One region of the Phocaeicola coprocola genome, then DNA from elsewhere that is predicted to be linked to it. Evidence: riboswitches for the same ligand, from Rfam matches in the RefSeq annotation. Region 1 holds a riboswitch; the other holds the start of a gene.
What was found. Region 1 has a riboswitch for cobalamin ahead of ACDG22_RS00665 (anaerobic ribonucleoside triphosphate reductase). Riboswitches for the same ligand answer to the same signal wherever they lie in the genome.
Positions count from the first base shown of each region.

Region 2: another riboswitch for cobalamin. It lies ahead of ACDG22_RS09960 (DUF4465 domain-containing protein); the one in region 1 lies ahead of ACDG22_RS00665 (anaerobic ribonucleoside triphosphate reductase).

Region 1 is NZ_JBGKGM010000001.1:191,910-198,162, forward strand. It holds gene nrdG (anaerobic ribonucleoside-triphosphate reductase activating protein) at 312-773, opposite strand; gene ACDG22_RS00665 (anaerobic ribonucleoside triphosphate reductase) at 898-3,285, opposite strand; cobalamin riboswitch at 3,318-3,512, opposite strand; gene ACDG22_RS00670 (CCA tRNA nucleotidyltransferase) at 3,757-5,175, opposite strand; gene ACDG22_RS00675 (hypothetical protein) at 5,279-6,112, shown strand.
Region 2 is NZ_JBGKGM010000003.1:118,187-124,439, reverse strand. It holds gene ACDG22_RS09975 (YncE family protein) at 1-623, opposite strand, end outside; gene ACDG22_RS09970 (receptor L domain-containing protein) at 652-2,742, opposite strand; gene ACDG22_RS09965 (PKD-like domain-containing protein) at 2,757-4,538, opposite strand; gene ACDG22_RS09960 (DUF4465 domain-containing protein) at 4,603-5,520, opposite strand; cobalamin riboswitch at 5,676-5,867, opposite strand.

The sequences.
Region 1 (6,253 bases):
ACAATTACCTTTTATCCTAATACCTTAAAATAAAAACCTAAAACTTAATACCTTAAATCTCTAATACCTTTTCTTAAAATTGCTTTTTTACCTTAACTTCTAATACCTTAAAAAATCTATTCTAATACCTTCTTTTATATCTTAATTAATTCTGGTTTCACAACCACATCGCAAAGGTAGATGTTTCTGTTTAATTAGCAATAAGATATAATTATTTTCTTCACAAAGTATTTGTTTTCTTGATTTATATCATGGGAACGACAGTTTTCTTTTGTGTGCGATAACGAAATTAGACAATATGCAACATTTTTTTACTTCAATTTAAGGATTCTCTGGTTACTGCTTCCCCTGAATTCCAGCTTCGGAGAATAGAGGGATTGCTCAAAACGGCCGTCTACCAATACATTTATATAAGACAATATAGGTCTGCGTACAGGATCTTCCAAAAGTTCTTCATAAGTATATCCGGTATAGCACCAGATATTTTGTCCGGTACGCTCACTGAATTCCTTGATAAGAGGAAGAAAGTCTTCCGGCGAATAAAACGGATCCCCTCCCGAAAAGGTAATTCCATCTAATAAAGGATTGGAATTAATAGCCTCAATAAATTCTTCTATCTTCTCACGAGTCAAAGGATGACCTGACGCAGGATTCCAGGATTCAGGGTTATGACATCCCCGGCAATGGTGTCTGCATCCCGATAGATAAATAGAAAAGCGTATACCATCACCATCAACAATTGTTTCAGGATATGTATATAAATAATGTAGCATAAAGAATAAGTTATTCCCAATTGCCAGTGAAATAAAAAGAAGGCTTTTTATATACCTACAACCTGCTTACAGGCAGATAATCCGCATCTAAAAAGCCTTCTATCCTTAATAACAAACGAATTAATCAACAGTGTTTTACTCTGTCACGCTCCTCTGCACGTTTCGCAGAATTCCAACTGTTCAAATCACCAGTCAAATATCCGGTTATACGACGCATCCGGAGAATATTCTCACTGTTACAGATAGGACATTTATCATAAATCACTCCTTTATAGCCACAATTATGACATGTATCAACAGGGTGATTGATAGAACCATAACCAATGCCTTCATCATGCATCACTTTTACAATCTTGGCAATTGCCTTGACGTTTTTCTGTGCTTCTCCGTCAAGCTCCACATAAGTAATATGGCCTCCACGGGTCAGAGCATGAAAAGGAGCTTCACATTTTATTTTTTCTACTATAGTGATAGGTTCTTTTACGTCTACATGGAAAGAGTTTACATAGTAATCACGGTCGGTCACTCCTGGTATTACTCCATATTTACGACGGTCCATGCGTGTAAAACGTCCCGAAAGTCCTTCTGCCGGGGTTGCCAGTACAGAATAATTTAAATGATACTTCTGCTTAAATTCATCTGCAACGTGATTCATCTCTTCTACTGCTTCGTAAAGCGTATCCCAGGCTTTCTGACAATGACCATGTCCTTGACCATATAAAGCAACCATTGCATTGTGGCCACCTATAAACCCGATACCTAATGTACCCTGATTCAGTACATCACCTACTTCATCGTTCGGATTCAGGTTACCTCCTCCCTTCCATACATTGTTACTCATCATGAAAGGGAACTGACGTGCCAGTGCCGTACGCTGATATTGATAGCGAGTATACAGCTGTTCTGCAATAAAGACTGCCATATCATGCACAGAACTGATAAATATTTCTTTTGCCAGACGTTCTATTGCATCCTGACTCTGGCAATCTGACATGCTTTCTGCTTTGATGCGGGCTTCGATAGCCAGTCGGGGAAGATTCATCGTAGTAAACGAAAGGTTACCACGTCCCAAGGAAGTCTTTTCTCCATTCAAGTTTTCGAAGACACGCGTACGGCATCCCATTGTTGCCAGTTCATAGCGATAACGTTTTGGATCGCTGGCATCCCATTTTTCATGCTGGTTGAAAGGAGTATCAAGGAACATAAAATTCGGGAATAAAGCTTTTGCCGTAGTACGGCAAGCTTTCAGGAACAAGTCGAAATTAGGAGCTTCAAACTCTACCTTACCTTCCATTGCCGCATCAAAGTCTTCCATTGCCCGTTTGTAGTCGGCTTCCGAATAAGACACACCATCCTTTATCTTGAATATCTGAATGGGGAATACAGGTACTTCTCCCCGCGTACCCAAACCTTCAATAGTAGCTTTCAGCAGTTCTTCTATCACCATTCGTCCTTCGGCAGAAGTATCTGTTCCATAATTGATAGAACTGAACACAACCTGATTTCCTCCGCGTGAATGCATCGTATTCAGGTTATGAATAAACCCTTCCATTGCCTGATGAGTATCTTTACGTACCTGACTATAAGCCTTTTTCAAAATATGTTCCAGTTCATCGGCTGTAAGATTGATCTGCTGGTCAGCAAATGCTGCAAGAAGAATCTTTTTTTCATCTTCAGAAGGAGCTATTGAAGCAACATGCTGTTTTACCAACGCCTGCAACTTCGCCTCATCTACTTCCATGCCTTTCATATCGAAATAAAAAGAAATAGAAGAAACAACGACTTTCTGGAAACTTTTCAATACGCCTTTTGCCATGAAGAAATCGAAAGCCGGAATAGCCTGTCCTCCGTGCTGCTCATTCTGGTTGGTCTGGAATATAATTGTAGCTAGTGTTGCGTAGCTTTGAATAGACTGAGGTGTACGGATACTTCCGTTCTTAGTATGAAAACCGCGTTCAAACAGATCGTCAAGATCGTACTGAATACACGTCGTAGTCTTGGTAGGATAATAGTCCAGATCATGAATATGTATATCTCCCAACTGATGTGCCTCAGCATATTGTTTCGGCAACAAATATTTATAGGTATAATCCTTTGTTATTTCCGAAGCAAAGGTCATCATCTGTCCGGCCGGAGTATGGCTCGACATATTGGCGTTACTCAGATTCACATCATTTTTATCTATGGCAACAATACCATCCATGATATGCTTTATCTGAGTTTTCCGATCGCGTTCCGTATTTCTCCACTGGCGATAAATGATATATTTTTTAGCCACTTCAGGCTGTACCTTCATCAATTCCGTTTCTACGAGGTCCTGAATTTCTTCGACTCCGATAGTAGGATTCTCAAAATGATTGATAACACGCTGTGTAATCTCGTCAATCAGTTCTTCCTGATGAGCAATCCCCGTTGCGTTGAACGCTTTACTGATAGCATTTGTAATCTTTGAAGGCGAAAAGTTTTCCCGCTTCCCGTCACGCTTGATAATACAGATTTCAGTTAAATTCATACTGGCTTGTAACGAATAAGTTAATATAAAAGTTGGCTTTGCTCTTTGCGGCAGGTCTTCTGACTGATCTCTCCCCGACAGCCACCTTCCCATTGTAAAAAAACAATAGTGGTTTGCTTATGCATTGCCTTCGGTTCATTAAGAATCACAGCAGCGGGTACTGTTGCCGATTTTCACGGCATTCCCTTTTGAAACACTTTTGTTACCTAGCAAAAAGCCATACAAAGATATGGCTTTAAAGAAATAAACAAAAATCAGAATCTTGATAATTTTCTAAATTGGACAACTTTTAAGAAAGAAAAATAACCCAGAAGCACCTACAGGACATATAAATGGCAAACTATTATTTATACTAACTTTTCTATTTGGATAATTAAATTAATTTCTTATTGCCTTTAGAGAAGAATATTTTTTCCTTTTTACCGGCTACGCTCCCTGCGTTAAAAGAGTAAAAGCAGGGAGCATAACAAGTTATAAATTGACAGGCTCCAGTCCCATCTGTTTTGCCTTCTTCAGCATATATTCAAAAGCAGCATCATGTTCATTTGGAATCACTCCATCCAGGATAGCATCCTTTATAGAACTTTTCAAACTACCGATTTCGCGGCAGGGCTGCAAATTGAAAACTTTCATAATTTCAGCACCATCTACAGGAGGCTGGAAATTTCGGATACGGTCTTTTTCCTCCAGATCTTTCAGTTTCTGACGAACCAGCTTGAAGTTATCAAGGAAGCGTTGCTTACGGACTTCATTCTTCGATGTAATATCTGCTTCGCACAGCAGCATCAAGTCATCAATATCGTCACCGGCTTCGAAAAGCAAGCGTCTTACGGCAGAATCAGTCACTTCCTCATCAGCAATTACGATAGGGCGCATATGTAAGCCTACAAGCTTTTGAACATATTTCATCTTTTCGTTCATCGGCAGCTTCATCTTTCTGAATATATCAGGAATCATCTTCTCTCCGACGAAATTATGATTATGGAATGTCCATCCGATACGGGAATCCCAACGTTTGGTACGAGGTTTTCCTATATCGTGAAGCAAAGTAGCCCAACGCAACCACAAATTATCAGTAACCTTTGCTATATTGTCTACCACCTCCAATGTATGATAGAAATTATCCTTATGCCCTCTTCCGTTTTTTACCTCTACACCTTGCAAGGCCACAAATTCCGGGAAAATCAGTTCCAACAATCCGCAACGGTCTAAGTCTACAAAGCCTTTAGAAGGAACAGGAGAAAGCAAGATCTTATTTAATTCATCAGCTATCCGCTCCCGAGAAATAATCTTAATACGTTCCCGGTTACGTTCCAACGCATCAAACGTTTCGTCCTCAATGAAAAAATTCAGCTGAGTAGCAAAACGGATGCAGCGCATCATACGTAAAGGATCATCACTGAACGTTATGTCCGGATCAAGCGGAGTACGTATGGTACGCTCTTTCAAGTCGTCCAGTCCCCCAAAGGGATCGACCAATTCTCCATAGCGTGATTTGTTTAGGCATACAGCCAGCGCATTGATGGTAAAGTCTCGGCGGTTCTGATCATCTTCCAACGTTCCGTTTTCTACTACCGGCTTACGGCTGTCGTGACTATACGACTCTTTTCTGGCTCCAACAAATTCGACTTCCAGGTCATGATATTTCACCTGTGCCGTACCAAAATTCTTGAATACAGAAACATGAGCGCCACGTCCTAATTTTCTTCCGAACGCTTCGGCTATTTCGATTCCGCTGCCTACTACTACCACATCAATATCTTTCGAAGGACGGTTCAGGAAAATATCGCGGACATAACCTCCCACGACATAGCATTCCAATCCTAACTCATCAGCAGTATCAGATATCAAATTGAATATTTTGCCTGTAAAGTGTTCTTTCAATTCCATGTCTATTACAAAATTAGCGTGCAAAATTACAAAAAAATGAAAAGCCTCGTAGAGAATAAGCGATTTAATTGTATTTTTGTTCCACAATAAATCGCTTAATTATATGAAAAAGATAATCTTAGCAGCTGCAACTTTAGCATTCCTACTATCCGGATGCAATAGCGACAGTAAAAATGCCGGAAAACTTTTCCAACGTGCGGAACTAGCTTTCGCAGCAGGCGACTATAACCTCGCCCGGCTACAAATAGACAGCATACGTACCTATTATCCTAAGGCAGTAGATGTACGTAAGGCAGGAATCCATTTGATGCAACAGATAGATTTGCAGGAACAGCATAAGACGCTGGCTTATCTGGACAGTATGATGACCGTCAAGCAAGCTGAACTTGACTCGATAAAGGGAAATTTCGTTTTAGAGAAAGATACTGCCTATCAGGAAATCGGAAACTATTTCTACCCGTCGCAGGTAGTAGAAAAAAACATCGGACGCTCTTTCTTGCGTGCACAGGTAAACGAACTGGGCGAAATGTCGCTTACATCTATTTACTGTGCAGGAGGCAACATACACCACACTGCAGTGAAAGTAAGTGCAAACGATGATACATTTGCCGAAACTCCAGCTTCGACAGACAGCTACGAAACAACAGACTTAGGGCGTGCCATAGAAAAGGCTGATTATAAAGTAGGCAATGACGGAGGTGTAGCAGCTTACATCGCAGCCAATAAGGATAAGAAAAGTCTCAAACTGGAATTCATAGGCGACCGTAACTACAAAACAACGATGTATGCCAATGACATAAAAGCAATCACAGAGGTAAGCAATCTGGCACGAATTCTTGCAGGAATGGAAGAAATACGTAAGGAACAGAAAGAAGCAAACTTAAAGATCCAGTTTGTTGCCCGAAAAATAGAAGAAGGAGAAGCTAAACAAGAATAAGTTCGAATTTGGCAAAGGAAATACAACTCTGGCCAACACGCTCAAAAAAGTATTTCAATAAGAAATGTGAGGGACGTGAAAAGCAGAAACAAAAAAGATGCTGATGTTTTTTCTAAAATATCAGCATCTTTCAAGTAATTC
Region 2 (6,253 bases), on a different contig from region 1:
TCCGTCTCCGTGTCGATTTTCAGGATGCGGTTCTGGTACGACCAGCAGTTCACATAGACGTACTTGCCGTATTGTACCATTTGTTCGGTGGAACCCGATTCCATGTCCATGTCTGGACATTCGATATAGCCGGTAATCTCGTATGTCTTGGGGTTGATGATGAAGATACGGTAGTCCCATATCTGCGTCACATAGGCTTTCTCATCCGACAGAAAATGGATATACCGGGGTGAGGTGAAACCTGTGATACGGCCCACTTCCTTGAAAGTATTGATGTCGATGGCGAAAATCACATGCGAGTTGTTCACCACGATCCAGCCTATACCGTCCCGGATAACCATAGACTGGGCCACATCGCCCAACTTGAACCCGTTGGCACGGTAAAACACTTCATTCTCCACTTCGCACGTGGCGGGATCGTAGTAGGAAAGCGTGGCATTGCTGTACTGGAAATTCCCCTCGTTGGTAATGAAAAGACCAGAGGCCGATACAGAGAAATCTTCCATCTCTCCGTAATCCCATTTCATGCAACTGCCGAAAACTGGCAGGCAGAAAAGAAAAAGGCAAATCCGTTGTATTGTTCTGCTCATTGTCATTCGGATAAAAAAGAGTACCCGAATCATTACGGGTACTCTGGTTAAGGTATAAGGTTTAATCCTGCTGCGTATATTGTTTGTCCTTCATATTTTGGAAGGTTGGGTTATACCCACATTTCGTCACGCTCCAACTTTCCCCCGTAATCATTCCGTTTTCTATAAACTTGCCGAAGAAAGTGTAGTCGGTAAATTTCGTCAAACCGTCAAAAACAACCCCATGCAAGGTCTCCAACTTCTCCATGGAAAGTGTTTCCTGAGAAAGAGAAGTCGCACTTTTTATCTGTAGCGTACCATCTATAGTCTGTAATTTATCACAAGTAATGCCTGTTGCTTTATTAACGAACAACCCTTCACCTCCTACGTGAAGCAATTCCGGAATATCCAGCGATTTACTTTGCAAAGATATTGCTAACGAACCCTCTCCCTCTTTATAATATACAGGAGAAGCTGAACAACAAACTTTGGATAGTAAGGGCAAGTTACAACTGGTAAAATTTCCAGATAAATAGAACTGTCCTCCCACTTCTTTCAAGACTGGCATTGTGATTGAAGCAAACATGGGTATTTGGATATATCCATATCCATCTATGATTTCCAAGTCGGGAAATTTGGCATTGCTTCGCATTTGGCCTGTCACATTTAGATTTCCATATACATGTTGAATTGTCGATATGGTATAATCGATATTGTTGGTGGTTGGCTTACAAGTGAAGTCTTTGATATTCTTGAACGTGATTTCAGGGAACTTATTATTCGTGAGACTGGTGATGACAAAATTTACATTTGACAAATCTTCGGCTGTTTCAATTTTGGAGAGCTGCACCTTGTTTATAATTTCAATCTGGGGCGCTGTTTCTCCGAAGGTTTCAAATCGGGCGTTCGGCAACAGCAGTGTTCCGCTCACATCTTCAAGATAATCCAGCGTGATGCTTCCAAGTGTGGTGATCTTGCTCCAGTCGGGAAGTTGTTTGAGTGCCGTGAAATTCTTTATCTTTATCTGTCCCTTTATCGTTGTCAGTTTGTCCATTCCACCGAAAGCCTGAAGCACGTCATTTCGTTGGGGAACAAAACTACCGGTAGGAGGAGCTTCCATATTGGCTTCCATAATAATACTTCCGTTTACTGTTTCGATTTCCGGAAGGTTGATGGTTTCCAACATCACGGGGACGGTATGGAAATCAAGGCCACCGGTCTCTTTCAGCTTAAGGAAGCTCATGGAAGTCAGCTTGGCAAGATTGTTTACGGACAAGACCCCTCCGACACTTGTCAGTTCCGGTATTTCCAAAGACGCAATCGAACCGGCTGCTGTGTTCTCTTCATTGAGTCCTTGAAGATTCAGATCCTGACCTACAGTAGTCAGAACCGGAAACTCAAAACTCTGTAACGACGACGCATTGAACATCACGCTTCCTTCAATAGTTGCCAGTTTCTCGAATAGGACATACGTCACTTGGTCGTTATATACCGATATGTCTCCGGAGAGCGTTTCCAATACTTTCATGGAAATCATGTGAAGTTCCGTAGCTTTCGAGGCGACATCGGTCGAACCTACCTGTAAACCTCCGGCAGAAACGATATTATCCAACCCTGTCAAGTCTGCACCGTTGTAACTGTTACGAATGACAATGTTGCCAGTAACCTCTTTCAAAGATGCCAATGCAGATATGTCAGTGATTTTTTCTGCCTCTTCCGCATCAGAGCCGATAATCAGGTTCCCTTTGACAACGGTTGTTTTGGTTGCGGCAAAAGAAGCTACCTCCTCGGTGGTCTTCAACTCCACATCTCCGTCAGATTCTATCTCGCTTTTCACGACCTTATAGGTATATTCGCGGGCATCTCCGTTATAGGATGTCACCCGGAAGGTTCGTTCGTTATCCCAGTCCGTTACCGTTTCAGGATCAGGTATGATTGTTGCAGAAGTTGTGTACTTGAATTCCACTTCGGCGTTGTTCAGCGATACCGTATAGGGAACGGTTATTGTTACTGTATTGTCCGTAATGTCGGCCGTGTACGATTTCCCGTCCACGGTCATCACGACCGATGTGATGAAATTTTCATCTGCATCTTCAGGTATAATTTCATCGTTTTTGTCACACGCTCCCAAAAAGAACAAGGATAGGAGCATGGGAAGAAAATAAATTTTCATACTTGTAATTTTTATTATTTGGTTAGATCCTCAAAAGAAAATACCTCCGTAGAAACTTCGCCCAGCCAGCCGCTTTTGGCCAGAACACCGCATTGTATTTTGATAAAGTCAATATATTGCAGATTGGCTTCCGTTCCATCGGCATGGATGGCATTGGAAATTTTGAAACCGTTCCTTTGTCCGCTTCCATCCACCGTACTGCCGCCTTCTATCTGGTCGTTTCCGAAATTATCCACGTACCCCCAGTCATAACTCTGATTATCCCAATAACCGGTTTGAGAATCTTGGGTGTTGCGGGCGGCCAGACAAGTGCCTGTCAGGGTATAACTGTTTTCCGAAATCCAAGCCGGATAATAATAGTCTTGTGTATGATAAGCGGACAGATAGTCTACCCAGCCGTTTCTACCGTCGGAACTGATCCATTGGACATCCATTTTTTTGCCTTCCGGACGGTAATAGGTCACTTCAAAATTCTGTATTGTTTCTTCCTTGCCTGCTTCAGATCCTTTCAGTTCGTACCACTCGTCATCCGGCAATCCGTTTCCGTTTATATCTTGCATGACCCATACGATACCCGGTTCGGAACTGCCGTCAAAGGCGTTCCCCTGAACACAGAAATCATATTGGTTACCCGAATTGGGAATACTGTGGTCGAAGCCGACGATGATATAACCCCCGAAAGAACCTAAAGAGACGTGCAGTTTGTCTTTCAAACGCTGTGTTGCCCATGCGACAGCCGCTTCAGGGGATGTTTCGTTGCCGGTCATACCGCCTATCGTGCTCGTCTCGTTGATAAATTGGCCGGGAGCTGGGGTATATTCATAGACTTTATTCCAGAGCTTGGAACTTCCCGAAGCCCGGAAGCCGTCTTGTTCCTTTTTGTCCACACAAACGACTTTTACGGTGGCAGTGACAGCCGTTTTCCCTTTGTCGATATTCCTGCTTATTTTTTCCGTCGGTGTGTCTTCCGACACAGTACAGGAGACGGTGTATTCTCCGGGTGCGGACGGCGTGAACTTGAACATGCGTTCCACTTCTCCTTCCATGACCTGACCGTCCACACTCCACTCAAAACGGGGATTGTCGAAATACTCCAACAACGGACGCAGGAAAACAGGACGGTCGGCAAAAGTGTACCTGTCCGTGGATGTTTGCAGGTAAGACGGGGTCGGGAATTTGACAACGTAGGGCATCGTTTCCACGACCTCTACGCTTACGTCTTTCGTTGTTGTCCCATCTATATTGGAAGCGTTGATTGTCACCGTATAAACACCGAGTTCTTTTTCATTGAAAGTATAAGTATTCTCGGTGGAAACGATTTTTCCTTCCCGTACCCATTCGATTTTGAACCCTTCGACATCCGAATGCTGAATATCGGGAGTAAATGTGTAATCGGTATTCCGGACGACTTTTAGCCCCTGCGAAGGTAGTGCCAGTGAGATGACCGGAGGGGTGAGTTCTTTCACTTCTACTTTCAGTTCCTCTTCGGCATAGCCTTCCGCATTGTCTACTCTTAGTTTGACATAAAAATCCCCGCATTCATTCCATGTACGTTGAAGAGACGGACCCGAAGAAACCAGCGTACCGTCTATCGTCCAAGCAAAAAGAGCATCTTCAACATTCTGGTATGTCGGGGCGATAGTCAATTCGTGATCGACCTTGACCGTGTAAATACCGGTCTCGCTGTCAAGTTCTATTATAGGTTGTCCTCCTACTTCTTCGGTAATGACTTCATCCTTGTTGCAGGAGGTGAACAGCATACAGGCAGAAATAATAAAATAGTGAAAACGATGCATGATGTGTGGATTTTAGAAAAATAACAGGGATACCCCCGACAGAAGGGATATCCTTATATTCTTTTTATTGTATGGTGATATCATCAATACAGATATAAGCCGGAGTATTCAAACCGTATGCTCCCGAATCCGAACCCTCGAAGTTGAATTTCACACTTTGCACCCCTTCGGCATTGATTTCCCAATAATCCCATGTCGTGATAGGATCAACCTGTTGTTGGCCGTTACGATAATCGGCTAAAAGACGTTTGTAAGTGCGGATCAGACCGCCATTCGCATCATAACATTCCAGATTCACTTGGAAATACCCTTTCATCTCTTTCAGAGGAGTCGCTACCCCCGTAGAACCGAACTGATTACCATAAGTAATGACACCATAAGTGTATGAGGTGTTGCAGATCCACAGGCCGACCAATTTCCGGGGAACATTGAAATAAAATTCTGGTTTAGCCATCCATGCCTGATTGTAAGCATCCACATATCCGTAAACGACACCGAAATTGGAACCGCTGTGCCCGGCTTCCTTATTCTGTCCTTCCGCTTCCACCGCAGTGTTATAGACAGAACATTGGTTTAGATAAGAATACCACCAGTCTCCGGTATTTCCCGACTGATTGGAGCGGATGTTCCAGTTGGAAAGTGCGATGCCGCCGCTGGAATACTCTGTGCTTCCACCTACAGTATTAAACATTGAAAGGAAGAGATATTCTTCCGGAGTATTGTCGTAAATGGTGGTTACTTGAGGATACCCTTGGTACGAATAAAGATTTTCTCCGGCCGAGGTAGGTCCTGCTAACATGCCGGGATCGAAATCATCGAAAGTGATAGTTAAAGTACCGTCCGGATTTGTCACAGCACGGGTTTGCGAAGTTCCGGAATCAACCGGGTCCATCAAAAAGTCATCGTCCGAACTACAGCCAGAGAACAAGGCGGTTGCGGTAAATAGACAGGCACCTGCCAGAAAGCGTAATTTTCTTTTCATAGGTCACTCATTTTAATGTAAAACATATTATTAACAAACACAAAAAATTCCCGTTCGTGCGGACTTACACGAACGGGAATATGTCTGTCTTCAAATATTGAATGGCCGATGAGCTATTCCTTATTTGATTACGACCCGTATATCCCGCAGGTGTAAATCTCATTCCGGTCATGGCAGGTCTTCTGACTCGTCCCGGTCATCGTGCCTTCCCGGTATTACACCAGTGGCAAAAGTTCGATGTCCGTTTTTGTGGACTCACAGCAGCGGGTACTGTCCCGGATTTTCACCGGGTTCCCTTTTCATTCGGAAGGCGTAAACCTCCCGAAACCATTTCCCGACTGCAAAATTATCTATATTACATATCAATTCCAAATAATTCATAATATTTATAATAAAACACACAAAGCATGACAACCGTACTGTTTTAATTAGAGCATTCAAGTTTACGACAAACGAAGACGGTAATTATCATACACAATATCCATAAACCAACAAAACAGCTTGCCATTTTCCATAACAATGCGTTCTGGAATAGATAACTGTTAACTGCAATTATGCAAGCAAAAAAAGCAGACAGAATAATGACTATTAATATCATGCACCAGAAATTAATCCTATAAATTTATGGAAAACAAGTAAGGGAATGGAAGTTCCGTTGCCGCATGGATGCAGGTGAAGGACCTTCTCTTTTAACGTTGGATACGCCAATGCACGCCAACGGAAGACTCTGATA